2 regions of the Cupriavidus malaysiensis genome follow, and region 1 is predicted to be linked to the other one. Evidence: predicted binding sites of a transcription regulator. Region 1 holds the regulator's gene; the other holds the start of a gene.
The links. Region 1 encodes LexA, which represses DNA repair genes until DNA is damaged. Its sites were predicted from a motif close to ACTGTATNNNNATACAGT; they were not measured.

Region 1 (14,933 bases):
GGTGTCGTGCGTGATGCGGTCGGCCTTCTTCTCGGTGGCCTGCACGCGGCGCGCATGCGCTTCGGCATTCGGCAGGTCGTTCACCAAGACCTCGAGTTCGCGCGCGGCGGTGGTCGCGCATTCCGCGTGCTGGTTGAAATATTCGAAGAACTTGCCCTCGGTGGGCATGAATCGGCCGAACATGAAATGTTCCTTGTCGTAGCGCCGGGGGGCGCCGCTGGGATTGTTGCGGGGGGTGGATGCGGCGGACACAGGTCCGCATGACACGACAGCCGCGCGAAGGCGGCTGTCATCAAGTCGCAATATTTTACAGGGTTGCCGGCGCCGCGCCGCGACAATCGACGCAATTTGCGTCTGCTTCCCGCGAAGCCGCGCCGGTGCTGGCGTCAGGTGTCGTTGTCGAAGAAGGCCGGACCGCCGCTGAAGTTGTCGAACTTGGTGAACTGGCCCAGGAAGGTCAGGCGCACCGTGCCGATCGGACCGTTACGCTGCTTGCCGATGATGATCTCGGCCGTGCCCTTGTCCTGCGAATCCGGGTTGTAGACTTCGTCGCGGTAGATGAACAGGATCACGTCGGCATCCTGCTCGATGGCGCCGGATTCGCGTAAGTCTGACATCACCGGCCGCTTGTTCGGCCGCTGTTCCAGGCTGCGGTTGAGCTGCGACAGCGCGATCACCGGGCAGTTCAGCTCTTTGGCCAGGCCCTTGAGCGAACGCGAGATCTCGGAAATCTCGGTGGCGCGGTTCTCGCCGCCGCCCGAGCCCGACATCAGCTGCAGGTAATCGATGATGATCAGGCCGAGCTGGCCGCACTGGCGCGCCAGCCGGCGCGAGCGCGCGCGCAGCTCCATCGGGTTCAGCGCGGGCGTCTCGTCGATGAAGAGCTGGGCATCGTTCATGCGCTGGATCGCATGGGTCAGCCGCGGCCAGTCCTCGTCGAGCAGGCGCCCCGTGCGCAGCCGGTGCTGGTCGAGCCGGCCGACCGAACCGAGCATACGCATGGCGAGCTGGGTACCCGCCATTTCCATCGAGAAGACCGCGACCGGCAGCCCCTGCTCGACAGCGACGTGCTCGCCGATATTGAGCGAGAACGCCGTCTTACCCATCGACGGACGCCCGGCGACGATGACCAGGTCGCCCGGCTGCATGCCGCTGGTCATCCGGTCCAGGTCGATGAAGCCGGTAGGCACGCCCGTCACGTCGGACGTCGAATCGCGGTGGTACAGCTCGTCGATGCGCTCCACCACCTGGGTCAGCAGCGGCTGGATCTCCTGGAAGCCGGCCTGCCCGCGCGCGCCTTCCTCGGCGATGGCGAAGACCTTGGATTCGGCTTCGTCGAGCAGCTCGCGCACCTCGCGGCCCTTGGGCGCGAAAGCGGCGGTGGCGATATCGTCGGCCACCGTCACCAGCTTGCGCAGCACCGAGCGCTCGCGCACGATTTCCGCATAGCGGCGGATATTGGCCGCACTCGGCGTGTTCTGCGCCAGCGAATTGAGATAGGCCAGGCCGCCGACTTCCTCCGCCTTGCCTGCCACCTGCAGCATCTCGTAGACGGTGATGACGTCGGCGGGCTTGGTGGCCGAGATCAGGCGGGCGATGCTCTGGAAGATCAGCCGATGGTCGAAGCGGTAGAAGTCCGCCTCCGACAGGAAATCCGCGATGCGGTCCCAGGCGGCGTTGTCCAGCAGCAGGCCGCCGAGCACCGATTGCTCGGCCTCGATGGAGTGCGGCGGGACCTTGAGGTTGTCTAGTTGGGGGTCGGCGACGGGCGCATTCATGGGGGGCAATTATAGCGGCGACGGGGCCCGGCCCGCGCGGAGAATTCGGCAGTGGCGAACCACTGTGGCGTCGGCGGCGTCACGCGACGGACAAGAAAAAAGGCAGAAGCCCAAGCTTCTGCCTTTTCTCGTGATCCGAACCGGCCGGTGCGTGCCGCTGCGGGCACCGCTCCAGCCTGGCGCCGGAATCTCAGACCTGCTCGCCCAGCACCGAGACGGTCACGTCGACCACCACGTCGGTGTGCAGCGCCACGCTGACCGGATGGTCGCCGACCATCTTCAGCGGACCGTTCGGCAGGCGGACCTGCGCCTTCTCGACGACGAAGCCTTGCGGAGCCAGGGCTTCGGCGATGTCGGCGTTGGTCACCGAGCCGAACAGGCGGCCATCCACACCCGACTTCTGGGTGATCTGGATGGTCAGGCCGTTCAGCTTCTCGCCTTCCGCCTGGGCGGCGGCCAGCTTCTCGGCGGCAGCCTTTTCCAGGTCGGCACGCTTGGCTTCGAATTCTTCGATGGCGGACTGGGTCGCGCGGCGGGCCTTCTTGCTCGGGATCAGGAAGTTACGGGCGTAACCGTCCTTCACGCGAACGATGTCACCCAGGTTGCCCAGGTTGACGACTTTTTCAAGCAGAATGACTTGCATCGTATATCTCTCCTTTACCTAGGGCCTGGACAATCAGTTCTTGTGCAGGTCGGTGTACGGCAGCAGCGCGAGGAAACGCGCACGCTTGATAGCCGTATCGAGCTGACGCTGATAGTGCGCCTTGGTACCGGTCAGGCGTGCCGGCGTGATCTTGCCGTTGTCGCCGATGAAGTCCTTCAGGGTGTCCAGATCCTTGTAGTCGATCTGTTCCACGCCAGCCACGGTGAAGCGGCAGAAGCGCTTGCGCTTGAACAGCGGGTTCTGCTGCTGGAAGCGCTTCTTGTTCTTGTTGTCACGTTTGACGAATGCCATGATTCAATCCTTTTCGAATGCTTTACATCCAGTGATGTGAAAGACGAGAGCCTTGCTGTTGCGATGCTTGCGGGCCAGGAAGCCTTCGCAGTCGAGCAGCGTGCCCAGCGGCATGCGCTCCAGGCGCTGGCCGACCGGGCCGATGCCCATCGCCGCGATGGCGAACTCGATCTGCCGGGGAATCTGCGCCTCGACCACCTCGCCAGCGTGCTGCAGCAAGCAGTTCACGACAGGCACGCCGGCCGGCGTGTAGCGCAGGGCTTCGCGTTCGACTAGGGTCGCGGACAGCCGCAACTGGTTCAACGCGCGCCTCCTTGCTGGTCCCGGGCCACCCCGCCGATCCGGCCGGGCAGCGCTCTAGCGCACCGCACCGCCGATCAGGCGGCCTGGCTCTCGCTGCTTTGTTGCGCGGCCTTGCGGGCTTCTTCGCGCTGCACTTCCTTCATCATCGGCGAGGGAGCGGTTTCGGCCTTCTTGGTCTGGACGATCAGGTGACGCAGCACCGCATCGTTGAACTTGAACGCGTGTTCGAGTTCGGCCAGGGTTTCCTTGCCGCATTCGATGTTCAGGCAAACGTAGTGAGCCTTGGCCAGCTTCTGGATCATGTAGGCCAGTTGGCGACGACCCCAGTCTTCCACGCGGTGAACCTGGCCATTCTGCGAGGTGACCAGCGACTTGTAACGCTCGATCATCGCGGGCACTTGTTCGCTCTGGTCCGGATGGACGATAAAGACGATTTCGTAATGACGCATTGACGCTCCTTTTGGGATGAGCCACCCGGGCGTCACGTCCGGTGCGGCAAGGTTGGATAGCCTGCCATTATAGCCCGCAGCAAGCTGGCACGGCAAGCAGACTGCCCGCTCAGCACTGCGCGAAGCACTGCTGCAGCCGGCCAGGGTCCGCCGCCAGCCGAGGATCCCGAGCCAGAGCGAGCAACAGCAGCGCGCGCGCCTTGTAGGGATTCAGGTCACCCGCGGAGACGAACAGGCCGGCGCCAGGATTCGGCAGTGCCGGAATCGATACATGGCCCGCACCGGTGCGGGAACTGCGCACCACCGCGACACCTGCGCGCGCCGCGTCGGCCAGCGCGGCAGCCAGCGCCTCGTGGATCGAACCGTTCCCCGCCGCCGCCACCACCAGGCCCGCCGCGCCGGCAGCCACCAGCGCGTCGACGACGATACGGGAGGGCTGCGCATAGCTCGGCACAATTTCCACCAGCGGCCACTCCCCGGCTGGCAGCGGCCAGGACCGCTCGACCCGGCGCAATGGCGCGCGCATGAAGCTCACCAGCTCATCCTGGACGAAACCGAGCGGGCCGCCCACCGGCGACACGAAGGCATCGACCGCCGAGGTATGTGCCTTGACGACATCCCGCGCAGCATGGATCTGCTGGTTCAGCACCACCAGCACGCCACGGCCGCGCGCTTCCGGATGGGCCGCCACACGCACGGCATCGAGAAGATTGAGCGGGCCATCCGCAGACAGGGAGGTCGAAGGCCGCATGGCCGCGGTCATCACTACGGGAACCGGTACCGCACAGGACAGATGCAGCAGCATGGCCGTCTCTTCCAGGGTATCGGTACCGTGAGTCACCACCACACCCGCCACATCGGGCTGGGCGCACCAGAATGCCACGCGCGCCTGCAGTCTGGCCCACAGCGCAAAGCCCATGTCCTTGCTGTCGACCTGGGCCACCTGCTCGGCCTCCAGGCGCGCCACCGACTTCAACGCCGGCACGGCATCCAGCAGCGCCGTCACCGGCACCGTGGCTGCCTGGTAATGCGCACTGCTGGCCGCGCTGGCGGCGGAACCGGCGATGGTGCCGCCGGTGGCAAGCACGACGATGCGGGGAAGCTTGGACATATCAGGGCGGGAACACGGGTGAGCCGCGATTGTAACCGTACGCCCAACCACCATCACTCCGCCGCACCGGCCACAGGTCGCGCAAATTCCACTTGCACTTCGTCACATACTGTATAAAATCACAGCATACTGTTTAAACATACAGTACCCCTGACACCAAGAACAAAGCGGCGACTCCATGGCAACCCTGACTCCGCGGCAACAACAGATCTTCGACCTGATCCGCAACACGATCCGCCGCACCGGCTTTCCGCCTACGCGCGCAGAGATCGCCGCGGAGTTCGGCTTCTCCTCCCCGAATGCCGCCGAGGAACATCTGCGGGCACTGGCGCGCAAGGGCGTGATCGAGTTGACCCCGGGCGCCTCGCGCGGCATCCGCCTCAAGGTCTCGCGCAGCGATTCGGAAACACCGGACCAGTTCACATTGCCGATGGCCGGCGTGATGCAACTGACCCTGCCGCTGGTCGGCCGCGTCGCGGCAGGCAGCCCCATCCTCGCCGCCGAGCACATCGACCGGCAGTATCAGGTGGATGCCTCGGTCTTCGACGAACAGCCCGACTATCTGCTGCGCGTACGCGGCCTCAGCATGCGCGATGCCGGCATCCTCGACGGCGACCTGCTCGCAGTCAAGCGCGCCAGCGAGGCCAGCAACGGCAAGATCGTGGTAGCACGCCTTGGCGAGGACGTCACTGTCAAACGCTTCAAGCGACGAGGCGACAGCATCGAGCTGATTGCCGAGAACCCCGACTACCCCAACATCCTCGTGAAACCGGGAGAAGAAGAGTTCTCTCTCGAGGGTATCGCGGTCGGACTGATCCGTCCGGCCGGCTTCTAGCGCAGCCGGCCCGACCCCTCGCCGCCGCCAGGTCTGCAGCGTGGCGGCACCTGCCTCACCGTTCCGAAGGCGCCCGCCGACGCTGGCGCCATCCCCCGACTATTGTCAATCGACAGGTGCAACCATGCCGCAAGCCAATACCATCTCCGCCCGCCGCCCGGTCAAGCCAGTGCCTTTCCGCCAATGCAAGGGCGTGCGCATCTACCAAGGCGCGCAGCGCCGCACCATGGTCGGCAGCATGGCCGCCATCTGCCGCATGCTGGAGTTGGCCGAGCCGGCCAAGCTGCACGTCTGAGCCTGCGCGGCACCCGAGTACGCACGGGTACGTGACAGGCGCGGCTCGCCGTGCCGTGCCTGTCACGCCGGGCATTCGCTTTGCCGCATTCGCTTTGCCGCGCATCTGCTTTGCATGATGCACGACGGCGCCCGAGCAATCGCATGCCCGAGCGGTCGTCGCGCACCAACGATTCCGCGATGTTCCATGGCGCCTTCAATCCGCGTCCAACCCTCTGCCTATGCCAGGCAATGCGTAGGGTGCCCCTCCCTTGATGCACACTCCGCCCCTCGTTCGAAGGGGGCATTTCCGTATCTTTACCGTTGTTTGCAATTGCAGCGGCGCGCAGCACGTCAGTGCCGGCGAGATTCGCGTGCCGGCTCGCTAGAATGGCCGCTGACATTGGAATAGCGCCGCACCGGCAGCAGCTCCATCTGCGGAGTCGCCGGCAAGACTGACAGGCGCTCGTACGCGCCGCGCTGCTGCATTGCCGAGGCATACCACGCTGCCTGCCTCGGCACACCGACCACCCTCCGGACAGCGCTCCCGGCCACCACAACGACTACAGATCGGGGACCTCGCTTGCCGCTTCAAACTGTCCAGGTTCTGGCCTTGGGCAATCCCGCCATCGCCACGCTGCTATCCCTGTGCTTCCTGCTGGCCTGGAGCTACGAGCGCGCGCAGCGTCACCTGTTGATGTTCTGCGCATCGTTCCTGATCTATGCCTTGGCCGCGTCAGCGCAGATCCTGCAACTGCCGCGCGACGCTGGCGTGAACCTGCTGCTGTCCTGCGCGCTCTACCTGGGTAGCACCCTGTTGCTGTTGCGCGGCGTCGTAGCACGCGCCGACGCGCAGTTCGATGCCGTGCCGCTGACCACGCTGGCCTGTCTGCAGTTGATCGCGCTGGCGTACTTCCACTATGCCGACGACCAGATCGCGGCACGCATCTACATACTCCACGGCGGCATCGCAGTGATGCTGCTGACCGGCGTCGCGCGGCTTGGCAAACTGCGCCTGGGCGCCGCCGTCGACCGCGCGCTGTATTGGATCCTGCTGGCGTTTGCGCTGAGCTTCGTGCCACGCTCGGCGCTGACCATCACATCCGCCGCGTCCGGCAACGCCGACTCACTAGCGCACTCGCCCTTCTGGATCGCACTGCAGCTCAGCCTGGTACTGTTCGGCATCGTGCTCGGCCTGGCCCTGCTCGCAGGCGCCATGTCCGACGTGATCGACAAGCTGCGCGAGGAACGCGACACCGATCCCCTGACCCGCCTCCACAACCGCCGTAGCTTCGAGGTGCTGGCTGAGCGCGAGATTCCGCCCCGCCAAGGCCAGCCGCTCAGCGTGCTGCTCTGCGATATCGATCACTTCAAGCACATCAACGACACCCACGGCCACGCCGCAGGCGACACGGTCCTGTCGGAATTCGGCCACCTGGTCCTCGCAAGCATCCGCCATCGGGACATTGCAGGCCGCATCGGCGGCGAAGAGTTCGCCATCCTGCTGCCCGGCACCGACGTTGCGAGCGCGCTGCACCTCGCCGAACGCCTGCGCCACACGCTCGAGACGACGGCATTCGAGGCCCTGCCCGGCACATGTACCGTGACCGCCAGCTTCGGCGTCACCGCGCTCGCCGCCGGGGAATCGCTAGATGACCTGCTGACCCGGGCCGACATGCTGCTTTACACCGCCAAGCGCGAGGGAAGGAATTGCGTGGCATTCGAGCACAATCCGCCACCGGCACAACTGGCGAACTCCCGCCAGGCGGCCTAGGCAGGATCCGCAGCGCGACGAGGAGCAAGGACGACTATCAGCCGACCTTGCCTGAAAACCGGTGCGACCTCAGTCCTTACCAGCCACCTGCGCGCCGGCAGCTCCGCCTGACGCCGCAGGCCAGGGCTCCGCATGCTCGATCGGTGCGGCCTTGCCGTTGCCCAGGATAGCTCCATCCACAGCGTACTTGGCAGCGACCCGCGCCTGCACTGCATCCATGACGGCACGCACCGCCGGCCCCGCACCTTCTGAGGCCGCCACCCCGGTGGCCGCCCGGGCCTTGGCGCCAAGCGGATAGAACACAAACTCGACACCCTCCGGCACCCCCGCCTCCTTGGCCAGGCGCCGGTTAAGCTTGCGCAGGTATTGCTTCTTCGAGACCGTCGTTTTCGCCATCGCCATCTCCTGGAGAGTCGAGCAATGCTAGCATGGCAGGACGAGGCACCGTATCGAATGGTCTACGCCATCCATTGGCCGCAACCGCAACAGGCCCGGGAACGGCTGCCGAGAAAGCATCGGCACATCGAAGTCAAAGCGTGCAATCGGAGCTATGCCAACCGCATCGTTGGACAAGCCCGCATCCCTAACTTAACGACTGGGATTTCCCCGTGAAAACAGCACACTACCGCGCGGCGAGCCCAAAGCAAAACGGCCGCTTCTGCAAGCGGCCGTTCTACAAGAAATTCCTGGGGTGGCTGATGGGACTCGAACCCACGACGACAGGAATCACAATCCTGGACTCTACCAACTGAGCTACAGCCACCGTCGTTTTGCTGCTTTCGATTCGTTGCGAACCGTCGATCAGCGAAAACCAGGATTATACGGAGAAGTTTCCGTCATGGCTAGTACTCAACACAAAATTTTTCAGCACCCACCGAGAGCCGCTGACGCATGCCCGAGAAACGGCATGCGCCGTCCACCAGCTCAACGACGGCTCAGGTCCCACTTCGACTCGAGCAGGACCGCCTCCTTGATCGCTTCGATCGTGTCGGACTCCGTGTCGAACAGGCCCAGCAGGCGGCGAGACCTGCCGTTCAGCACGTCGGCCTGCAAGGCTTTGCTGGCCTCTCCGTCGATGCCGAAGCGCCAGCAATAGCGCGCCGTCCACTTGCCGTCCTGCAGCCGCTCGGCTACCCACACGACGCGGAAGCCTTCGAATTCCACGCCAAACAACTCGTCCAATGTCCTGCCCTCCAAGCTCAGATGCTCCCCCGCATCCCGGCCGGCCTGCCGACGGCGGCCGCACTCTCTCTTTCTCTGCTGGCTCTAGTGTCTCGCTGTTGCCTCCCTGCTCGCGCGCCGCAAGGGAACCAATCGAGCGAGGTGCGGGACTGAACCGTATTGCCAACCCGATCCCGACACCCTTCCTCATGACCTCCCTGCTACGCCTCGCCATCGTCCTGCTGGCCAGCGCATTGGCCGCATGCGCCGCCACGGGCAGTGAGACCGCCGGTACCGGCATCTCGACCTACGGCACCATCGACGTCGGGATCAGCCACACCCGCTGACCCACTTCCCTGTCGACCCAAGCAGTGCCGTCTTTGAACATGATAGACGCGCGAGCAGGGGCCTAGGGAATGTCGGCAAGCAAGCGGAACTTTTGAGAGATATCCCACCCTAAAGACTTTACGCCCGCGACCACATGTGGCGCAAGCTGCATAATATCGATTCGGGCCGCAAGAAGCTCGACGAACCACAGGCAAGACGCAGCATGCCGGTGCGGCGCAGGCATCTGTCATGCAGCTGCCACCTCGAATGGCCATCATGCGGCCAAGCCGATGACAGGATCCACCGGCAACGATGCCCGCGACAAAAAAAACAGCCCGCACAAGGCGGGCTGAATAATCAGTTGAAGAAAGCCCTGTATTCGAGGGCAGGGCCAGTGTATGGAGTCCGCCGTCACTCTGCATTTAGGGGAATCCCTTTGCCGGCGCGACTTTCCCGGTAGCACACTGCGACAACCGCGGCGCATGTGTCGCAATCTCAACGTCCGGCCAGCACCGCACAAAAAGACAATTCGGAGTTAGAGCTTTTCTTCGGACCGGCACGCCACCCTGAACGGAAGGGCGACGACAGGCGCTGTCAGACTGCCTCGGCTACCGGCTCCGCTTCGCGACGCAGATGGCTGCGCGCCTCTTCGAACAAGGCATCCACCTCAGCAGAAGAACGTGCCGCGGCCATTCGCCGGGCATCCGACAGGATGCGCCGCCAGCCTCGTCCGCCATGGATCCCCCGATGCAGGCCCAACATATGGCGCGTGACCGCCCCCATATACCCGCCTGCCTCGACATGGCGCCCGATATAGGCCTGCATGGCCAGCTCCACCTCCAGCCTCGACGCGATCGGCGTAGCAGCCCCGTAGAAGCGCGCATCGACCTCGGCCAGCAGATAAGGATGGTGATAGGCCTCGCGCCCGATCATGACACCATCGACGTGCTCGAGATGCGCGTCCATCTGCTGATAGTCCACGATGCCGCCATTGATCAGGATCTCAAGCTGCGGAAACTCGCGCTTCAACTGGTAAGCCACCTCGTAGCGCAGCGGCGGGATCTCGCGGTTCTCCTTGGGGCTGAGCCCCTTGAGGATGGCATTGCGCGCATGCACGATGAAGGTCTCGCAACCGGCTTGCGCAATGGTGCCGACGAAATCACGCACGAAATCGTAGTGTTCGATAGTGTCGATGCCGATGCGGTGCTTGACCGTTACTGGCACCGAAACCGCATCGCGCATCGCCTTGACGCAGTCCGCGACCAGCGCCGGCTCCGCCATCAGGCAGGCACCGAAGGCCCCGCGCTGCACCCGTTCGGAGGGGCAACCGCAGTTCAGGTTGATTTCCGCATAGCCCCACCGCTCGCCCAATCGTGCAGCATGAGCCAGGTCGGCTGGTTCGCTGCCACCGAGCTGGAGCGCTACCGGCTGTTCCACCTCGTCATAGTCGAGATGGCGCGCCACATCGCCATGCAACAGGGCACCGGTCGTCACCATCTCCGTGTACAGCCAGGTATGGCGGCTCAACTGGCGGTGAAACATGCGGCAATGGCGGTCGGTCCAATCCATCATCGGGGCGACCGAGACGCGGCGGGGGGTGGTTGTCATGGAAAACGGCTTCAAAACGGATTGAGCAGGCAGGGGCGGCCCTGCCTTGGTGGAACGGCCGCCGCGCAGCGGCCCGCGCGCCTTGCGGCGAGCACATCTGCCTTGCACAAGGCATTTCACGGCACTTCATGCCCGTGCGGCAAAGCGCCAGCACACTGTGTGGCGCGAGGACGAGAGTATAGGCTACCGTGCGCGGCAGCGCTGGTGGGCCGGCGCTTGGCATCCGCGGCACACCGCATGCTCGCCACTTGCCACAGCCCACCCCAGTGGCTATACCAAAAGCGGCAAACTCTTTTTTGCCAGACTCGTTTTGACAGAGGCCCTCCGCTGCACGGCAAGGGCCTCTCTTTTGCATGCCGGCAATGAATGCCGGCGATGCCCTGCCCGCGGATGCATGGAACCGGTCCGGCCGGCTTCCCACGCCAATCCGAGTCACCCCTCTCCAGTGTGATGCCGACGCAACGATGCTGCGTGCATACTCACGGTTCACCGAGCCAAAGAGCCGGCGTGTGCACAAATGGAATGGGTCAATCGATATGAGCGCTACGCTTACCGTCAGTGGCTATGTCCTGATCAGCCTGCTCGTTCCCATGGTCGGGGCGCGCTGGCTCATCAAACACCACCCCGCGATGCGGGAGGATGTCCCCTCCGAGTCCGAGGCCTGGCCCGCTTCGGACGCCAACCGCCAAGGAGACGAATAACCGGCCACGGCCGCCGCCAGCCGGGCCCGCAAGGTCCTGCCGGCCGACGCCGACCAGGGCCCATCGGGCGGCGCCCGCCCTGGCCCTGGATCGGTCGCCTCAGCGCGCGGCGTTACGCTCCAGCCAGGCCGTATAGGCATCCATATACTTCTGCAGGAAGCCTCGCGTCGACTCGTTGGCAATACCGCCCTGCGCATCGAAGAGCTTGTCGACGCCGCTGAGATAGGCCTCCGGCTGCTGCAGCACCGGTACATTGAGGAAGACCAGCGACTGCCGCAGATGGTGGTTGGCGCCGAAGCCGCCGATGGCACCGGGCGAGGCGCTGACCACGCCGCCCGGCTTGCCGTCCCAGGCGCTCTGGCCGTACGGCCGGGACCCGACGTCGATAGCATTCTTCATCGCGGCGGGCACCGAGCGATTGTATTCCGGGGTGACGAAGAGCACGCCGTCGGCACGGCGGATGCGGTCGCGGAATGCCGTCCACGCGGCAGGCGGATCGGCATCCAGATCCTGGTTATAGAGCGGCAGGTGCCCGATCTCGACCAGCTCCAGCTTCACGCTGGCCGGCGCCAGCGCTACCAGCGCCTGCGCCAGCTTCCGGTTCAGGGAGTCTTTGCGCAGGCTGCCCACCAGCACGGCGACATCACGAGGATTGCTCATTGGGGTTCCTTTGACGAAGTGATCCGAATCCCGCCGGCCAGCCCTGCGGCGACAGCCGGGCCCGGCGCGCAAGCTGCCGCGCCAATCGGCACTCTACCCCATCTGGATGCCATCTGAGCGCGCGCCCGCGCCCAAGCCGCGCCCAAGCTGCACTCAGCCTGCGCTGAGGCCGGCGAGCGGGTGTTGCGCGCCGCGCCACGGGCTGTCGAAGAACGACAGCACGCGCTCACGCGCAACCTCGTCGAGCCGGGCGGGCTGCCACCTGGGCCGATGGTCCTTGTCCACCGCCAACGCCCGGATGCCTTCGATGCCATCGCCGCCACGGAACACGTAGTGCATCATGTCCAGCTCCATGCGCAGTTCGTTCTCGAGCGACATGTCGCGGGCACGGCGCACTTGCTCCAGCGTCACCTTGAGCATCAGCGGCGAGCGCGATCGCAGCGCCGCGGCGGTCTGCGCGGCCCAGTCGCCGGCGGCATCGCTGACCGCCGCCAGGATCGACTCGACGTCCGGCTGCGCGAAGAAACCATCGATGGCCGGGCGCTCGCGCGCCAGCATGCCCTGCTCCGGCGCGACGCCCGCACGGTGCGCCGCCGCGGCCGCGTCGAGCAGGGCGAGCACTTCCTCGCCGCTGGCGAAGCTGCGCCCGCGCAACGCGGCCAGCGCCTCAGCCATCGCATTGGACGGCAGGTAAAGGTCGGCCAGTCCTGCATAGAGCGCATCCGCCGCGCCCAGGACGGTGCCGGTCAGGCCCAGGTATTCGCCGAGATGGCCCGGCGTGCGCGCCAGGAACCAGCCGCCACCGACGTCGGGAAAGAGGCCGATATTCGTTTCCGGCATGGCCATCCTGGTCCGTTCGGTGACGATGCGCCGGCGCGCACCCTGCGAGATGCCCATGCCGCCGCCCATCACCACGCCGTCCATCAGTGCAATATAGGGCTTGCCGTAGCGATGGATCTGATGGTTGAGCGCGTACTCTTCGGCGAAGAACTGGTCCAGCAGCGGATCCTTGGCCAGCGCTGCCTGGTGGAAGAAGCGGATATCGCCGCCGGCGCAGAAGGCCTTGCCGCCGGCACCGGCCACCACCACCGCCACCACGCCGGGCGCCTCGGCCCACGCGGTCAGCGCGTGCGTGATGGCCCGGATCATGTCGAGGGAAAGCGCGTTCAGCGCTTGCGGGCGGTTCAGCGTCAGGTAGCCAATGCCACCCACTACTTCGGTCGTCACGAAGTCCGTCATCTGTCTCGTCTCCACTTCTCAGCAAAAATTCAAGCCGGCATTCTACGCCAGCCATCGGCGCGCACGGCCCCGGGCATCGGCGCCTCAGGCGAGGCGAAAGGTGGCCATCAGCCGCGTCAGCCGCTGCGCCTGGTCATCCAGCGCGGTGGCGGCTGCCGCCGCCTGTTCGACCAGCGCGGCATTCTGCTGCGTCATCGCATCCATGTGCGACACCGCTTGGTTGACCTGCTCGATGCCATGCGACTGCTCGTCGGACGCCGTGCTGATGCCCCCGATGATGGCGCTGACCCGCTGCACAGCGTCGACGATATCCTGCATCGCTGCACGGGCCTGGTCGACCAGGCCCGTGCCGTCGCGGACATCGGCCACCGAGGCGCCGATCAGCGAGCGGATCTCCTTGGACGCCGCGGCGCATCGCTGGGCCAGGTCGCGCACATCGCCGGCGACCACGGCGAAGCCCCGGCCGTGCTCGCCGGCACGCGCCGCCTCGACCGCCGCGTTCAGGGCGAGGATATTGGTCTGGAACGCGATCTTCTCGATCACCTCGATGATGTCGACGATCTTGCCCGAGCTGGCATCGATCGACTGCATGGTGCGCACCACGCGCGACACCGCCCCGCTGCCCCGCTCGGCCAGGTCGGTGGCGGCGATCGCGAGCGCCCTGGCCTCGCGCGCGCTGTCCGCGTTCTGGCGCACGGTGCCGGTCAGCTCCTCCATGCTCGAGGCGGTTTCCTCCAGCGAGGCTGCTTGTTGCTCCGTGCGCTGCGAAAGGTCGGTGTTGCCCGAGGCGATCTGCTGGCTGGCGCTGGCAATCGCATCGGCGCCGCTACGTACCTCGCTCACCATGGCGACCAGGCTGGACTGCATGCGGCCAAGCATGCCCAGCATGCGGCTGGTTTCGTTGCGTGCATGCTCATTGGCGCCGTGCACCTCCGCGCGGACTTCGCGCAGGTCGCCCGAGGCGATCTGCGCGAAGCGGCCGATGGCGATATCGAGCGGCCGCACGATCGATTGCCGCAGGCGCCAGGCCACCACGGTGCTGAAGGCCAGCCCGAGCAACAGCACGCCGCCGGCCAGCGCCAGCAGACGGTCGTAGCGCTGCTGCGAGTGCTCGTACACCGCGGCTGCGCTCGCTACCTGCAGCCGATTCAGGTCGCTGTTGACCGCGGTGAAAGCAATATCGAGCTTGGGGATGGTATCCAGCACGTAGCGCATCACCGTGTCGCGGTCGCCCGCATGCAGCGCCGCGATCATGGGCGCCACGCCTTGTGTGAACAGCGCCTCGCGCCGGGCGGAAACCTCGGCGGTGGCGCGCTCCGCCTCGGGCGAGCGCGGCAGCGCCAGATAGGCTTTCCAGGCGGCCTCCGACTGGCGCGCGAAGCCTTGCGCGCCCTCCGCGCGGGCGCGCGCGTCGGCGGGGTCGGTGGCAAAGGTGGCCTGGTCCAGCAGCACGCGTACCAGCAACTGGTTGGAGCGCGCCTCCGCCAGGTCGACCGCAGCCTTCAGCTGCTGCTGGTAGATCTGACGTGTGGCTTCATTGCTGCGCGACATGCCCAGCCAGCCGACTGCGCCGACAATCAGCAGCAAGCTGTTGGTGACGACAGTCAGGAACCACAATCTGGCTCCGATCGTAGTGTTGCGAAACATCCTGGCTCCTCCGGAAACGGCTGCCCATGCAGCGATCAGCTGGTCTACGGCGCGCGCATTCGAAGCTTGACCGTTTGCCAAGGACGGACTGAATTGCATTTTTGTCAGGGAT
Region 2 (14,933 bases), on a different replicon from region 1:
TGCCAAGGCACGCCCGGAAGCGAAGGGCCGCCCGGAAGCGAAGGGCCGTCCCGAGGGCAAGGCCAAGGCCGAGCCGGTCGACCCGGTGATCGAAGCGATCCGGCGCCTGCAGAAGCATTTCCCCAAGGCCTTCCCCAAGAAGCCCGAGCCCAAGCTGCCCCTCAAGCTGGGCATCATGCACGACCTCGTGCAGCAGTCCGCCAAGCTGGGCCTGGATGAAGCGCAGATCAAGGAAGCGCTCGCCACCTGGTGCCAGGGCAGCCGCTACTGGACCTGCATGGTGGCCGGCGCGGCACGCGTCGACCTGCAAGGCAACGCGGCCGGCGAAGTGACGGCGGCACAGGCCCAGCGCGCCAAGTGGCTGTCCGCGCGCCGCCCGCGTGGTGGCAAGGGCGGCGGCAAGGGTGGTGAGAACGGCGGCGAGAAGGGCGGCGAGAAGGGCGGCGAGAAGGGCGGCGAGCGTGGCGAGCGCCGCGCGCGCGGCCAGCGTCGCCCGGCCCAGGCGGGCGGCAAGCCGGCCGAAGGCCAGCCGGTGGAAGGCCAGGAAGCCGCGGCTCAGCCCGCGCAAGCCGCGCCGGCCGCGCAGCCGCAGACCGAAACGATGCCCGCAGAGCCGGTGGCCGCCGAGTCCGTGGCACCTGTGGCATCTGTGGCAGACGCACCGGTTGCCGCCGCTGGCGAACCGGCTGTCTTCGAGGCCACCTCCACCTCCACCCCCACCTCCACTTCGGCCTGATCGCGCAAGGGCGCCGCAGGCGGCGCTCTTGGCTGTCGCGCGGCACAGCGGCACGGCACCGCCCTTTGCCGCGGTCCCGCCTTTCCTTCTACCGCTGCCCCGGCACGATTGCCTCGTGCCCGCCGGCCGCGCGGCACCCCTCAAGTCAGGATTCCAGCGCCAGGCCGGCCCGCGGCAGGCGGCGCCAGCGCACCGTCGCCAGCAGCGACGCCCCGACGATCAGCGCGCCGCCGGCCCAGCCCGCCGGCGCGATCCGTTCGCCCAGCCACAGACAGGCGAACAGGGCGCCGAAGGCGGGCTCGCTGCCCATCAGCAGCGCCACGCGGGTGGGCTGGCTGCGCCGGATCGCGTAGTTCTGCGCGAAGAAGGCAAACAAGGTGCAGGCCCCCACCAGGTAGACCACGCTGGCCCAGAAGCCCGCATGCAGGCTTGGCGCCGGTAGCGCCTGCCATTGGGCGGGCACGCCCAGCAGCACCGCCGCGCTGCCCAGCGCGACCACGCCCGACTGCACGGCGGTCAGCAGCAGCGCGGGCGGCACGGCCCGGCCCGCGCGCTCGCGCATCATGCGCTTGGTCACGCAGACAATGACGGCGCGCAGCAGGGCCGCGGCCAGCATCAGCACGTCGCCGGCCTGCAGGCGCAGAGAGCCGCCGGTGAGCAGGGCGGCGCCCAGCAGCGACAGCGCCACGGCAGCCCACTCGCGCCGCGCCGGCATGCGGCCCAGCAGCAGCCACTCGGCGAACGGCGTCAGCACCACGCACAGGCTGATCAGGAAGGCGGCATGGGAGGCCTGGGTCTGCATCACGCCGAAGGTCTCGCACAGGAAGATGGCCAGCAGCAGCACGCCGGTGCCGAGCATGCCGGCCACGGTGCGGCCGTCGCAGTGCCGCAGGTGGCGCAGCGCCGGCAGCAGCAGCGCGGAGGTGAGGCCGAAGCGCAGCGCCAGCAGGCCCAGCACCGGATAGACGGCGAGCGCGTCCTTGACCACGCCGTAGCTGCTGCCCCAGACGGCGGCAACGGTCAGCAGCATCAGGTCGGGCAGCAGGGAGGCGGTGGCGGTTCTGGCGGACATGGCAGGCAGGACGGATAGGGCAGGATCGGAGGACGCGCGATGGCGCGGGAACGTGGCCGGCCGCCGGGTGCGCAGGCGGGCGGACGGAGAGCATTGTCTTGTATTGCATCGATGGTGATAATCCGGTCGTGGTGCAAATCTTTTATGCCTGTCTCGCACAGATCGGCCCGCCCTGCCGGCGCGCGCGCGTCCCTGGAAAGCGCATCGACGCATGCATCGGCGCACGCATCGGCGCATACAGCGGCAAAGAATCCGCCAAGGAACCCGCAATGAACCCCAACGAGCTGTTTGCGCTGCTGCCCGACATGGCCGTGTTCGCCCGCGTGGTCGATGCCGGCAATTTCTCGCTGGCGGCGCGCCAGCTCGGCACCACGCCGTCGACGGTCAGCCGGCAGATCAAGCGGCTGGAAGATGCGCTGGCCACGCGCCTGCTGGAGCGCTCGACACGCAAGGTGCGTGTCACCGCCTCGGGCGAGCAGGTCTACCGCCACTGCCGCGAGCTGGTCGGCGCGGCGGCCGGCGCCGTCGATGCGGCCGGCGCCCTGGCGGCGCGGCCGGCCGGGCGCGTCAGCCTGAGCGCGCCGACCGCCTACGCCAAGACCGTGATCCATCCGCTGGTGCCGGATTTCCTGCGCGCCTGTCCCGATGTGGACCTGCGGCTGGTGTTTTCCGATGCCACGCTGGATCCGCTCGACGACGACCTCGACCTGGTGATCCGCCTGACCGACCAGCCGCCACCCGGCCTGGCCGGCCGGCGCCTGGGCCGCGTCGAGTGGGTGCTGTGCGCATCGCGCGCCTATCTCGCCGCGCGCGGCGAGCCGCGCCATCCGCGCGAGCTGGCCGCGCACGACTGCCTGTTCCTGGGCGAGACGGCCGATGACAAGCGCTGGCGCTTCCGCCGCACGGCGCCGGCCGAGGCGGCGGCGCCGGTGAGCGTGGAGGTGCGCGGGCGCTATGCCGCCAATCACGCCAGCGCGCGGCTGGAGGCGGCGCAGCAGGGACTGGGCATCGCCAGCCTGCCGGACTTCGCCGCCGCGCAGGCGCTGCAGCGGGGCGAGGTGGTGCGCGTGCTGGCCGACTGGACCCTGGAGGCGCGCGCCTACGTGGGCACGGTCTGGCTGCTGCATCCGCCCAACCGCTTCCTGCCGCCCAAGGTCAGGGCGCTGATCGACTTCCTGGATGCCCGTTTGCGCGCCCCGCGTTGAGCGGCGGCCAGGGGAGAAAGGCAGAGGGGAGAAAGGCCGGGGTGTGCGGCCGGCCCGTGGCGTACATGGCCGTGCGCCGGCCCGGCTCAGCCGCCGTCCGCCGCGTCGAACGGCAGTTCGGCCTGGATCGGCAGCGCTGCCAGCCCCGCCGCTTCCTCCACCGGCAGCAGCGCGCTGACGCGCACGCCCAGCAGCCGCAGCTTGCGGTCGAGCGGCACGCGGCGCAGGCATTCGGTGGCCGCGCGGCGAATGGCCGCGCCGTCGGCCGAGGGCTCCGGCAGGGTCAGGTCGCGCGTCACCGTGCGGAAATCGTCATAGCGCAGCTTGATGCCGATGGTGCGCCCGACATAGCCCTTGCGCCGCAGGTCGTCCGCCACGCGCAGGCATAGCCCCGTGAAGGCTTCCGACAGCAGCGGGCGGTCGCGGCGCGGGTGCAGGTCGCGTTCGAAGGTGGTCTCGCGGCTGATTGACTTGGGCTCGGAACTGACCACCACGGCCCGCTCGTCGAAGCCCTGCGCCGTCTGCGCCAGCCAGGCGGTGTAGCTGCGGCCGAAATGCTCCTGCAGCAGCCCCAGGTCGGCGCGCGCCAGCTCGCCCACGGTGCCGATGCCCAGCGCGGCCAGCTTCTCGCTCGCCTTGGGCCCGATGCCGTTGACCTTGCGTACCGGCAGCGGCCAGATGCGCAGCGGCACGTCTTCCATGCGCAGCAGCGTCAGTCCGTCCGGCTTGTCCAGCTCGGAGCCGATCTTGGCCAGCAGCTTGTTCGGCGCCACGCAGATCGAGCAGCTCAGGCCGGTGGCTTCGCGCACGGCCTGCTTGATGCGCCCGGCAACCTCGGCGGCCTCGCCCTGCACCGCGCTCAGGTCGATGTAGATCTCGTCGATGCCGCGGTCCTCGATCTGGTCGGTGAAGCGCGCCACCGCCGCCTTGAACAAGCGCGAGTAGTGGCGGTAGGCCTCGAAGTCGGTCGGCAGCAGGATCGCGTCCGGGGCGAGCTGGGCGGCCTTCATCATACCCATGGCGGAGAACACGCCGAAGGCGCGCGCTTCGTAGGTCGAGGTAGTGACCACGCCCCGTCCGACGTAGTCGCGCAGGCGCGCGAAGCGGCGGCTGCCGTCGGCCAGCACCTCCGGCACGGCATTGCGCCCGCCGCCGATCACCACCGGCTGGCCGCGCAGTTCGGGGTAGCGCAGCAGCTCGACCGACGCGTAGAAGGCGTCCATGTCGAGGTGGGCGATGCGGCGGGTGGCGGACAGCATGACGGCTGGGCGGCGAGGCGGGCGGAGGGGTGCGTGGCAGCATGCGGCCACGGCTTCCAATTGACTGTATGAATATACAGTATATGGGAAATTTCCCCGCTGGACGATAGGACCTGGCCCAACGCCCTGGTGCCCGCGCCGGCCGCGCCGCGCACTCAGTCCTGCCGGCCGATATCGTGGACGATCTGTCCCGCGCTCAGCGTGTTGATCTTCTCGGAGGGGATGTCCATCAGGATGCGGCTGCGTTCCGGCGACAGCAGCACCGTCAGGTGCTGCACCGGGAGCTCCGCGGGATCGTGCAGCAGGCGCACCAGCTTCAGCAGCGGCGCGCCGACTTCGGTGCGCAGCCAGCGGGCACAGCGGGGATCGGCAGCCTGGGCGCTGATTTCCTGCACCACGCGGCCGAACTTCACCCCTTGCGCCATCAGGATCTCGAACAGCGCATGCTTGCGCAGCGCTGCCGCCGAGACCCGCTTGCCCAGCGCGGCCGGCACCCAGGCGTCGGTCAGCATGACCGGCTCGCCCTGCAGGCTGCGCAGGCGCAGGGCATGCACGGCGTGCTCGCCGGGCGCGAGCTGCAGCAGCGCGGCGATATCCGGCGGCGGCTCGGCCTGGGCCACCTCGAGCACCTCGACCTCGGTTTCCAGCGCCGCGCGGCGCAGGCTGTCGATCATGCCCAGGCTGGGACTGCTGCGCCCCGCCGGCGTGCCGGCGCGCACGAAGGTGCCGAGGCCGTGGCGCCGCTCCACCAGCCCGAGCGCGGCGAGGTCGGCCAGCGCGCGCCTTACCGTGATGCGCGAGACGCCGAAGCGCTCGCAGATCGCCTCTTCCTTGGGCAGCGCGCCGGTCTGCGCGTAGACGCCGCGCGAGATCTCGTCGCGCAGCACCAGGAAGAGCTGCCGGTGCAGGGAGGTACCAGGGATGCGGGGCAGCGGGGCGGGCGTTGCGTCAGCGGTGTTGCGGGGCATGGGGTGATGGATCGGTGGCGTCGGGGAGCATAGCACAAGGGTGGCGCGGATCCCTGGCCGCTCCGCCCGGTTCCGGTTGACCTTGCTGGTTAGTTGTTATTAGAATATAAACACATAAACACAGGCGAGAGGCACACGCTGCCCCGGTCCCCCGTCCCGGGGGCATTCGCCTACCCGCAAGAGGAGACCGCCCGCACCATGCACCCCGCCACCTTGTTGCGCCAGCGCCTGCAGGCACCCGGCATGCTGATCGCGCCGGGCGCCTATGACGCCATCGGCGCGCGCCTGATCGAGCAGGCCGGCTTCGCCGCCGCCTACATGACCGGAGCCGGGACCTCGGCCGCGCGCGGCTTTCCCGATTTCGGCCTGCTGACCCTGAGCGAGATGGTGGAGAACGCCGCGGTGATGGCGCGCGCCATCGCCATCCCGCTGATCGCCGACGCCGATACCGGCTACGGCAACGAACTGAACGTGACGCGCACCGTGCGCGAGTACGAGAGCCGCGGCGTGGCCGGCATCCATATCGAGGACCAGGTCGCGCCCAAGCGCTGCGGCCACCTCGACGGCAAGGAGGTGGTTTCGCGCGAAGCCTTCGTCTCGCTGGTGCGGGCGGCGGCGCAGGCGCGCCGCACGGCGGATTTCGTCATCATCGCGCGCACCGACGCGCGCGCCGTGCTGGGCCTGGACGAGGCCATCTGGCGCGCCAAGGCGGCGCTCGCCGCCGGCGCCGACATGGCCTTCGTCGAAGCCGCGCAGACGCTGGAGGAAGTGGCCGCGGTACCGGCCCGCGTGCAGGGCCCCTGCCTGCTCAACGTGGTGCCCGGCGGACGCACGCCGATCTTCGACCTGCACGAGGCCGAGGCCATGGGCTACAAGCTGGCCATCCTGCCGGGCCTGATGCTGAAGGCCGCGATCGAGGCGGGCGACCGCGCGCTGGCGGAACTGAAGGCGACGCACAGCGCGCCGCCGGTGTCGGCGGGCGTGGCGCAGACCTTCCGCCGCTTCGGCGCCGACGAGTGGGACGCCCTGCGCCAGCGCTTCAATGCGGGTGCACCGGCGCTCGCCATTGCTCCCGCCACCCCCGGCAGCAGCGACGCCGCGAGGCCGGCATGAACCCGGCCACGCTGTTCGACAAGCTCTGGGATGCGCATGTGGTGCGCGAACTGGGCGACGGCTGGGCGCTGCTGCACATTGACCGCCACCTGCTGCACGACCTGTCCGGCCCGCCGGCGCTGGCCGAGGTGGCGGCGCGCGGCCTGCCGCTGCACGACCCCGCCCTGGTCTTCGCCACGCCCGACCACGCGGTGTCCAGCCAGCCCGGGCGCGACGGCACCACCTACCTGCCCGGCGCGCGGCTGTGGAGCGCGCTGCGCGAGCGCGCGGCCGCGGCCGGCGTGACACTGTTCGATCTCGGCGAGCCCGGCCAGGGCATCGTGCACGTGAGCGGCCCCGAACTCGGCATCGTGCTGCCCGGCCTGACCGTGGTCTGCGGCGACAGCCACACCTGTACCAATGGCGGGGTCGGGGCGCTGGCCTTCGGCGTCGGCTCGTCGGAGAGCACGCATGCGCTGGCCACGCAGGCCTTGCGCCTGCAGAAGCCGCGCCGCATGCGTATCCGCTGCGAAGGCGCGCTGGCGCCCGGCGTCAGCGCCAAGGACCTGGCGCTGCACCTGATCGCCCGCTTCGGCGCGGCGGCCGGGGCCGGCCATGCCATCGAGTTCGCCGGCAGCGCCGTGCGCGCGCTGGAGGTGGAGGCACGGCTGACCCTGTGCAACCTGGCGGTCGAGCTGGGCGCGCGCTTCGCGCTGATCGCCCCGGACGAGCGCACCATCGACTGGCTGCGCGGCCGTCCCTATGCGCCGGCCGGCGCCGCGTTCGAGCAGGCGGCGGCGGCATGGCGCACCCTGGCCAGCGACGCCGGCGCGGTCTTCGACCGCGATGAATGCATCGACGCGGCCGAGGTCGTGCCCACCATCACCTGGGGCACCAGCCCGGAGCACGCCATCGCGGTGGACGCGCGCATCCCCGTGCCGGCGGCCGCCGGCGCCGCCGCGCAGGCCTATGCCGACGCGCTCGCCTACATGGGACTGGAGCCCGGCGCGCCGATCGCCGGCACGCCGGTGGACTGGGTCTTCATCGGTTCCTGTGCCAACTCGCGCCTGTCCGACCTGCGCGCCGCCGCCGCGGTGCTGCGCGGGCGCCGCGTCGCGCCCGGCGTCACCGCCTGGGTCGTGCCGGGCTCGGTGGCGGTCAAGGCGGCGGCTGAGGCCGAAGGCCTGCGCGAGGTGTTCGAGTCGGCCGGCTTCAGCTGGCGCGAGCCCGGCTGCAGCATGTGCGTGGCCGCCAACGGCGAGCAGGTGCCGCCGGGACAGCGCTCGGTATCCACCTCCAACCGCAACTTCGTCGGCCGCCAGGGCCCCGGGGCGCGCACCCACCTGGCCAGCCCGGCGATGGCCGCGGCCGCCGCCGTCACCGGCCGCATCACCGATGTCAGGAGCCTTGCATGAGCCTGCAGCCTTTCACCGTGGTCAGCGGCGCCGCCGTGCCGCTGATGCTCGCCAACGTCGATACCGATGTCATCGTCCGCATCGAGCGGCTGACCAGCCTGGCGCGCGACCAGCTCGGCCCCTGGGCGCTGGAGGCCCTGCGCTACCGCGAGGACGGCAGCGAGGACCCGGGCTGCCTGCTCAACCAGGCCGCCTTCCGCGGCGCGCCCATCCTGCTGGCCGGGCCCAACTTCGGCTGCGGCTCGTCGCGCGAGGGCGCGGTGTGGGCGCTGATGGGCATGGGCGTGCGCTGCGTGATCGCGCCGAGCTTCGGCGACATCTTCTACAGCAACTGCTTCCAGAACGGTGTGCTGCCGATCCGCTTGCCGCTGGAAGCCGTGCAGGCCCTGGCCGCGCAGTGCGCCGGCGGCGCACCGCTGCGCGTGGACCTGGAGGCCGCCACGCTGACCGCGCCCGACGGCGTGGCCAGTCCCTTCCCGATCGACGCGCTGCGGCGCCAGGCGCTGCTGCTCGGGCTGGACGACATCGGGCTGACTTTGCAGGACGATCCCGCCATCCGCGCCTGGCAGCAGCAGGACCGCAGCCGCCGGCCCTGGGCCTGGCAGGTGGCAGGGCAGATGGCAGGGCAGATGGCAGGGCGGGCGGACGGGCAGGTGCCGCCGCCAGCCCCGGCAACGCAGGCGCAGGCGCAGGCGCGGAGCCTGCCATGACGGCGGACATGCGCCATCCCTGGGTACTGCGCTGGATCGGGCTGCTGCTGCGCGGCCGCCATGCCGGCGACGCCACGCTGGCGCAGGCGGACCCGGTGCTGGCGGCGCTGCCGGCAGCCTTGGCGCTGCACAGCGACAGCTTCGCCGCCGGTGCCAGCCTGGCGCTGCGCCACGCCGGCCGGGGCGTGGGCGGCAACCTGTCGCCGGACTTGCGCTGGCGGGCATTGCCAGCCGGTGCCAGCCACTGGTTGCTGCTGGTGGAAGACCCCGACGTGCCGCTGCCGCACGCCATCGCGCACGCGCTGGCCTGGGGCCCGGCGGCGGTGAACGGGCTGCCCGAGGGCGCCCTGGCGCCGGGCCGCGCGCCGCAGGGCGTGGTCCTGGCGCGCAACGGCCTCGGCGGCACCGGCTACGACGGACCGCGCCCGCTGCCCGGCCACGGCCCGCACCGCTATGTGTTCCAGCTGTTCGCGCTGTCGGCGCCGCCGCCGCCCGGGCTGGCGGCGGATGCGCTGCGGCCGTGGCTGCGTGCGCATGCGATGGCGCGCGGCCGGCTCGATGGCGTGTTCCAGCGTGACTGGCGGGCCCGGGCAGTGGGCGCGCCAGCCTGACCGGCGGCGCGATGGACAAGCAGGACAAGCAGGACAAGCAGGATCCATGAGGATCCGACGACAAGACGATGACAGGAGACAAGATGTCGATACAAGACCCGAAGCCGCGCCGGCCGGCGCGACGGCTCGCCCTGGGCGCGGCCGTCGCCGCCCTGCTGGCGGCGCCCGCGCTGGCGAGCGCCGAGGCGGCGCCCGCCGCGCCGTGGAAGCCCCAGCGTCCGGTGACCCTGGTGGTGCCCTATGTCGCGGGTGGCGGCACCGACGCCACCGCCCGGGCCGTCTCGCGCCAGCTCGGCGCGATGTGGGGGCAGCCGGTGGTGGTGGAGAACCTGCCGGGCGCCGACGGCCTGATCGGCACGCGGCGCGTGATGGAGGCCCGTCCCGACGGCTATACGCTGCTGCTGCAGGTGCCGGGCCTGCTGGCGACGCGCTATACGCCCAGCCTCAAGGGTGTCGACCCGCTCGCCCGGCTGGAGCCGGTCAGCGCTGTCTCGCAGTCGCCCGCCGCGGTGGTGGTCAGTGCCAGGCTGCCGGTCAAGACCTTCGGCGAGCTGGTGCGCTACTGCCGCACCGCGCCGCAGTGCTCGCTCGGCACGGGCGAGAACCTGGCGCGGCTGTCCGGCCAGCAGCTTGCCGACGAGGCGGGCCTGCCGCGCCTGGTGATCGTCAACTACCGAGGTACCGGCGCCATCGTCACCGACCTGGTCGCCAACAACGTGAACATGGCTCTCACCAGCATCGCCAGCGCGCTGCCGCACCACCGGGCCGGCACGCTGCGCATCCTGGCCACGCAGGGCGACCGCCGTGCGGCGGCGCTGCCCGATGTGCCGACGACGGCCGAGGCCGGCTATCCGCAGTTCCGCTCGGTGACCTGGTATGGCCTGTTTGCGCCCAAGGGGACGCCGCCCGCCATCACGCAGGGCATCGTCGCGGCGCTGCGCGAAGCGGTCAAGGACGCCGACGTGCGCAAGGCGATCGCCAACGCCGGTGCCGAGCCGGTGGCGAACACGCCGGCCGAGTTCGCCGAGGAAGTGCGGCGCGACAGCGCGCACGTCGCGGAGCTGGTCAAGCACTATCCGCTCGACTGAAGGTCCGCTTGATCGAGCGCTCGATGCAACGCTCGACCGGAACACGTCTGCCGTGCCGGCCCCGGGTCGGGCACGGACGTCGAATCCCGGGTGCGCTCGCCGGCGCACCCGCTCACCCGCTCACCCGCTCACTCGCAAGGACCTGCCATGACCTCCCATTCTTCCGTACCGGGTTCCGCCCCGGCGCACGCCGGCGCCACCGGCCAGGCGGCCACCGATCCGGCCGGGCCGACCGGGCGCCTCGCCCACTGGCTGGCCGGCTTCCGCCTGGAGCAGGCCAGCGCCAGCGCGCGCGAACGCGCCAAGGCCCTGATCCTGGACGGCATCGGCTGCGCCATCGTCGGCGCGCAGCTGCCCTGGTCGCGCGTCGCGGCGGGCATCGTGCGCCGTACCGAAGGCGAGGGCGACCGCACCATCGTCGGTTGGGGCGCGCGCACCAGCGCGCCGGGGGCGGCCCTGCTCAACGGTACCTTCATCCAGGGCTTCGAACTGGACGACTACCATCCGCTCGCGCCGCTGCACAGCGCCTCGCTGGTGCTGCCGGCCTTGTGGGCGGCGGCGGAAGGAGAGCCGCGGGTGAGCGGGGCGGGCCTGCTGGAGGCGGCCATGGCCGGCTTCGAGGTCGGCCCGCGCGTGGGGCTGGCCCTGCACGGCGCGCAGATGCTGTCGCGCGGCTGGCATTCGGGCGCGGTGTTCGGCACCCACGCCGCGGCCGCCGCGGTGGGCAAGCTGCTGGGGCTGGACGCGGCCCGCTTCGAAGATGCGCTGGGCCTGGCCGCGACGCAGTCGGCCGGCCTGATGGCGGCCCAGTACGAGGCCATGAGCAAGCGCATGCACCACGGCTTCGCGGCGCGCAACGGCCTCTACGCGGCGCTGCTGGCGGCGGGTGGCTATACCGGCATCAAGCGTGTGTTCGAGCGCGAGTACGGCGGCTTCCTCTCGACCTTCGGCGAGGGCCATGCGCCCGATGCCGGCCAGCTTGCCGACGGCCTCGGCGAGCGCTGGGAAGTGGAGCGCATGGTGATCAAGCCCTATGCGGCCATGGGTGGCATCCACGCCCCGCTCGATGCGCTGTTCGACGTCGGCGCGCAGCGCCCGCTGCGCGCGCCGGAGATCGCGCGCATCGAGGTCGACGTCACGCATGCGGTCTACCATCACGGCTGGTGGCCGCCGCAGCGCCCGTTCACGCCGATCGGCGCGCAGATGCACATCGGCTACGCGCTCGCCGTGGCGGTGCTCGACGGCGCCGCGCTGGTGGCACAGTTCACCCCCGCGCGCATCGATGCCGACGATGTGTGGGCGCTGCTGCCCCGCATCGAGGTGCGCCACGACGCGGCCCTCGACGCCGGCGGTGCCCAGGCGCGCGGGCGCGTGCGTCTGGCGGTGACCTTCACCGACGGCCAGCGCATCGAAGTGCAGCGGCGCGCGTCGCGCGCGATCGAGGCGCCGCAGTCGAACGCGGAGGTCGCCGCCAAGTTCCGCGCGCTTACCGACGGCCTGGTCGCGCCCGCCCGCCAGCAGGCCATCGAGCAGATGGTGGCCGGACTGGAGACGCTCGGCGACGTGCGCGAACTGATGGCCCTGCTGGCGCCGCCGGTCGGCGCCGCCTTCGCATGAGCCGGGAGCGGACCATGGCGACGACCCTGAACAGAAGGCGTGCCTGCCTGGGGATGGTGGCGCTGCTGCCGCTGGCGCTGGCCGGACTGCGCGGCGCGCCGGCGCGGGCCGAGGCGGCCTGGCCGGCGCGGCCGATCCGGCTGGTGCTGCCATTCTCGGCCGGCGGCGCCGGCGATACCAATACCCGCCTGCTGGCCAAGGCGCTGGCGCGCCAGCTGGGCCAGAGCGTGATCGTCGACAACAAGCCGGGCGCCGGCGGGCTGATCGGCGCGGAGCTGGTGGCGCGCAGCGCGCCGGACGGCTACACCCTGCTGGTTGCGGGCAATGGCGCGGTGTCCAACGCCTTGCTGCGTGCCCGCATGCCCTATGCCGACGACGCCCTGGTGCCGGTGGCGAGCATCAGCTCGGCGCCCTCGGTGATCGTCGCCGCGGCGGGCGCGTCCTTTAACGACCTGAAGTCGCTGCAGGCCTATGCCAAGGCCAGGGGCGGCATCGCCTTCGGCACCGCCGGGCTCGGCAGCACCGGCCATTTCGTCGCCGAGATGATGCGCCAGGCGCTGGGCGTGCCGGTCACGGTGGTGCACTACAAGAGCGGCATGGAGACGCTGAACGCCGTCATGGGCGGCCAGATCGACCTGGCCTCCGAAGCGCCGGTCGGCGTGCTGGGATTCGTGCGTGGCGGCAAGCTGCGCGCGCTGGCGGTGGCCGACGGGCACCGCACGGCGGTGCTGCCGGACGTGCCGACCACGGTCGAGCAGGGCTTCACCGCTGTGCGCATGCAGCACTGGGGCGGCATCTACGCGCCGCGTGGCACGCCGGACGCGGTGCTCGACCGGGTGGCGCAGGCGACCGCGCTCGCCTACCGCAGCGATCCCGACCTGCTGGCGCAGATGGCGGCCTACGGCTACCAGCCGGTGAGCGGCTCGCGCGAGGGCTTCGCGCGCTTCCTCGACGACGAGAAGGTCCGCCTGGGCCGCCTCGCGCGCGCGGCGCGGATGGCGGCCGAGTAGCGCAGCGGATGCCGGCAGCCGATCCGGCCGCCGGCGTCCGCCCTGTCGAAGAGAGGCCGCGCCGGCCTCAGTGCCGGGCGGCGTCGAGCTCGCGCAGCTTGAAGCGCTGGATCTTGCCGGTGGCGGTCTTGGGCAGGCCGTCGACGAACTCGATCAGGCGCGGGTACTTGTAGGGCGCCAGCCGGTCCTTGACGAAGGCCTTGAGTTCGCCGTCGCTGGCGCTGGCGCCCGGCTTGAGCACCACGTAGGCCTTGGCGCGGGTCAGGCCGTCGGCGTCCTGCACGCCGACCACGGCCGCCTCCAGCACGGCGGGATGCTGGATCAGCGTGGCCTCCACCTCGAACGGCGAGACATAGATGCCGCTGACCTTGAGCATGTCGTCGCTGCGTCCGGCGTAGCTGTAGCTGCCATCGGCGTTGTGCAGGTACTTGTCGCCGCTCTTGGTCCACTCGCCGCGGAAGGTGTCGCGCGAGCGGGCGCGGTCGCTCCAGTACATCAGCGCCGCGCTCGGGCCGCGGATGTAGAGGTCGCCCACCTCGCCGTCGGGCACCGGGCCGCCGTCCTCGCCGCGCAGCTCGATGGCATAGCCGGGCACCGGCCAGCCGGTGGTGCCGTAGCGCACGCGTCCCGGCCGGTTCGACAGGAAGATGTGCAGCATCTCGGTGGAGCCGATGCCATCGATGATCTCGCAGCCGAAGTGCGCGGTGAAGCGTTCACCGATCTCGCCCGGCAGCGCTTCGCCGGCCGACGAGCAGAGGCGCAGCGAGACCTCGCCGCGCGCGGGCAGCTGCGGCGAGGCGAGCAGGCCCGCGTAGCCGGTCGGGGCGCCGAAGAAGACCGTGGGCTGGTGGTCCAGCCAGCGCCGGATGGTGGCTTCTGGCGTCGGCCGCTCGGCCATCAGTACCACGGTGGCGCCGACGCTCAGCGGAAAGCTGAGGCCGTTGCCCAGGCCGTAGGCGAAGTACAGCTTGGCGGCCGAGAAACACACGTCCTGCTCGCGCAGGCCGAGCACCGGGCCGCCGTACAGCTCGGCCGTCCAGTAGGGGTTGCCGTGGCTGTGCACCGCGGCCTTGGGGCGGCCGGTGGAGCCGGAAGAATAGAGCCAGAAGCCGGGGTCGTCGGGGCCGGTGGCGGCGGGCGCGGGCAGCGGCGCGTGCGCGGCCAGCAGGTCGTCGAGGGCGGCGCAGCCGGGCGCGGCCGGCGCCTCGCCGCGCGCCACGATCACGCTGCGGACCTCGCAGCCCCCCTGGGCCGCTGCCAGGTCGATGGCCTGCCGCAGTACCGGCAGCAGCGACGCCGAGACCAGCGCGGCCTGGGCGCGGCTGTGGCGCAGCATGTAGGCGTAATCGTCGGCGGTCAGCAGGGTATTGACGGCGACCGGCACGATGCCGGCGTACATCGCGCCGAGGAAGCACACCGGCCAGTCGTTGCAGTCGTGCATCAGCAGCAGCACGCGCTCCTCGCGATGCACGCCGGCCGCCGCCAGCGCCGCCGCCAGCCGGCGCACGCGCTCGTCCAGCGCGCCGTAGCTGAGCGTGCCGTCGTCGTCGACGTAGGCGGTCTTGGCGGCGCGCGCCGCGTTGCGCGCCAACAGGTGATGGGCAAAGTTGAAGGGCGTGCCGGGCGGTTCCACCGGCGCTTGCGCTTGGGCGCTCATGCTTGTCTCCCCAATCTCGATCGGACAGGTACTGGCTTCAGGGTCTTCGGTTCATGCTCCCGCTGGCGGGAGGGAGCGGCGCGCGCCGGTCTTGCCGCCGTGCGCGCGCGCCGCCCGGGCCGTGCTCAGAGGCGCTCGCGCACGGCGGCGCCGGCCTGGATGGCGCTGCGGCGGTGGTAGAAGCCGAGCGCGCGCAGGCCGCCCAGTTCCTCGCCGCCGCCGGCCCGGCCGGGGCCGCCGTGTATCGATTGCGGCATCACGTTGCCGTGGCCGGTGTGGCTCTGCGCCACCTCCGGCGAGACCACGTGGACACGGCCGTGGCTGTCGGCCAGGGCCAGCGCGGCGTCGCCGAGCGCGGCGGCGTCGCTGCCATAGAGCGAGGCCACCAGCGAACCCTGGCCGCGCCGCGCCAGTGCCAGCGCGTGGGCGCTGTCGCGGTAGGGCAGCACAGTGGCGACCGGGCCGAAGACCTCGGTGTCGTGCACCAGCGCCG

Region 2: a site for LexA is predicted at 4,336-4,353, ahead of dinB (DNA polymerase IV). Genes of this name have one in related genera too.

The regions. Positions count from the first base shown of each region.
Region 1 is NZ_CP017754.1:3,175,741-3,190,673, forward strand. It holds gene BKK80_RS14335 (DUF47 domain-containing protein) at 1-183, opposite strand, end outside; gene BKK80_RS14340 (replicative DNA helicase) at 387-1,778, opposite strand; gene rplI (50S ribosomal protein L9) at 1,969-2,421, opposite strand; gene rpsR (30S ribosomal protein S18) at 2,455-2,733, opposite strand; gene priB (primosomal replication protein N) at 2,737-3,036, opposite strand; gene rpsF (30S ribosomal protein S6) at 3,111-3,485, opposite strand; gene BKK80_RS14365 (asparaginase) at 3,595-4,596, opposite strand; gene lexA (transcriptional repressor LexA) at 4,775-5,431, shown strand; gene BKK80_RS37085 (hypothetical protein) at 5,556-5,726, shown strand; gene BKK80_RS14375 (GGDEF domain-containing protein) at 6,318-7,478, shown strand; gene BKK80_RS14380 (hypothetical protein) at 7,548-7,874, opposite strand; tRNA gene BKK80_RS14385 (tRNA-His) at 8,166-8,241, opposite strand; gene BKK80_RS14390 (hypothetical protein) at 8,403-8,660, opposite strand; gene BKK80_RS37090 (hypothetical protein) at 8,849-8,986, shown strand; gene dusA (tRNA dihydrouridine(20/20a) synthase DusA) at 9,561-10,574, opposite strand; gene BKK80_RS14400 (NADPH-dependent FMN reductase) at 11,375-11,935, opposite strand; gene BKK80_RS14405 (enoyl-CoA hydratase/isomerase family protein) at 12,089-13,174, opposite strand; gene BKK80_RS14410 (methyl-accepting chemotaxis protein) at 13,259-14,821, opposite strand.
Region 2 is NZ_CP017755.1:2,261,683-2,276,615, reverse strand. It holds gene BKK80_RS29615 (ProQ/FinO family protein) at 1-736, shown strand, start outside; gene BKK80_RS29610 (DMT family transporter) at 882-1,808, opposite strand; gene BKK80_RS29605 (LysR family transcriptional regulator) at 2,078-3,013, shown strand; gene dinB (DNA polymerase IV) at 3,100-4,272, opposite strand; gene BKK80_RS29595 (GntR family transcriptional regulator) at 4,428-5,240, opposite strand; gene BKK80_RS29590 (isocitrate lyase/PEP mutase family protein) at 5,439-6,353, shown strand; gene BKK80_RS29585 (3-isopropylmalate dehydratase large subunit) at 6,350-7,747, shown strand; gene leuD (3-isopropylmalate dehydratase small subunit) at 7,744-8,457, shown strand; gene BKK80_RS29575 (YbhB/YbcL family Raf kinase inhibitor-like protein) at 8,454-9,068, shown strand; gene BKK80_RS29570 (tripartite tricarboxylate transporter substrate binding protein) at 9,152-10,156, shown strand; gene BKK80_RS29565 (MmgE/PrpD family protein) at 10,304-11,773, shown strand; gene BKK80_RS29560 (tripartite tricarboxylate transporter substrate binding protein) at 11,788-12,783, shown strand; gene BKK80_RS29555 (benzoate-CoA ligase family protein) at 12,851-14,440, opposite strand; gene BKK80_RS29550 (3,4-dehydroadipyl-CoA semialdehyde dehydrogenase) at 14,566-14,933, opposite strand, start outside.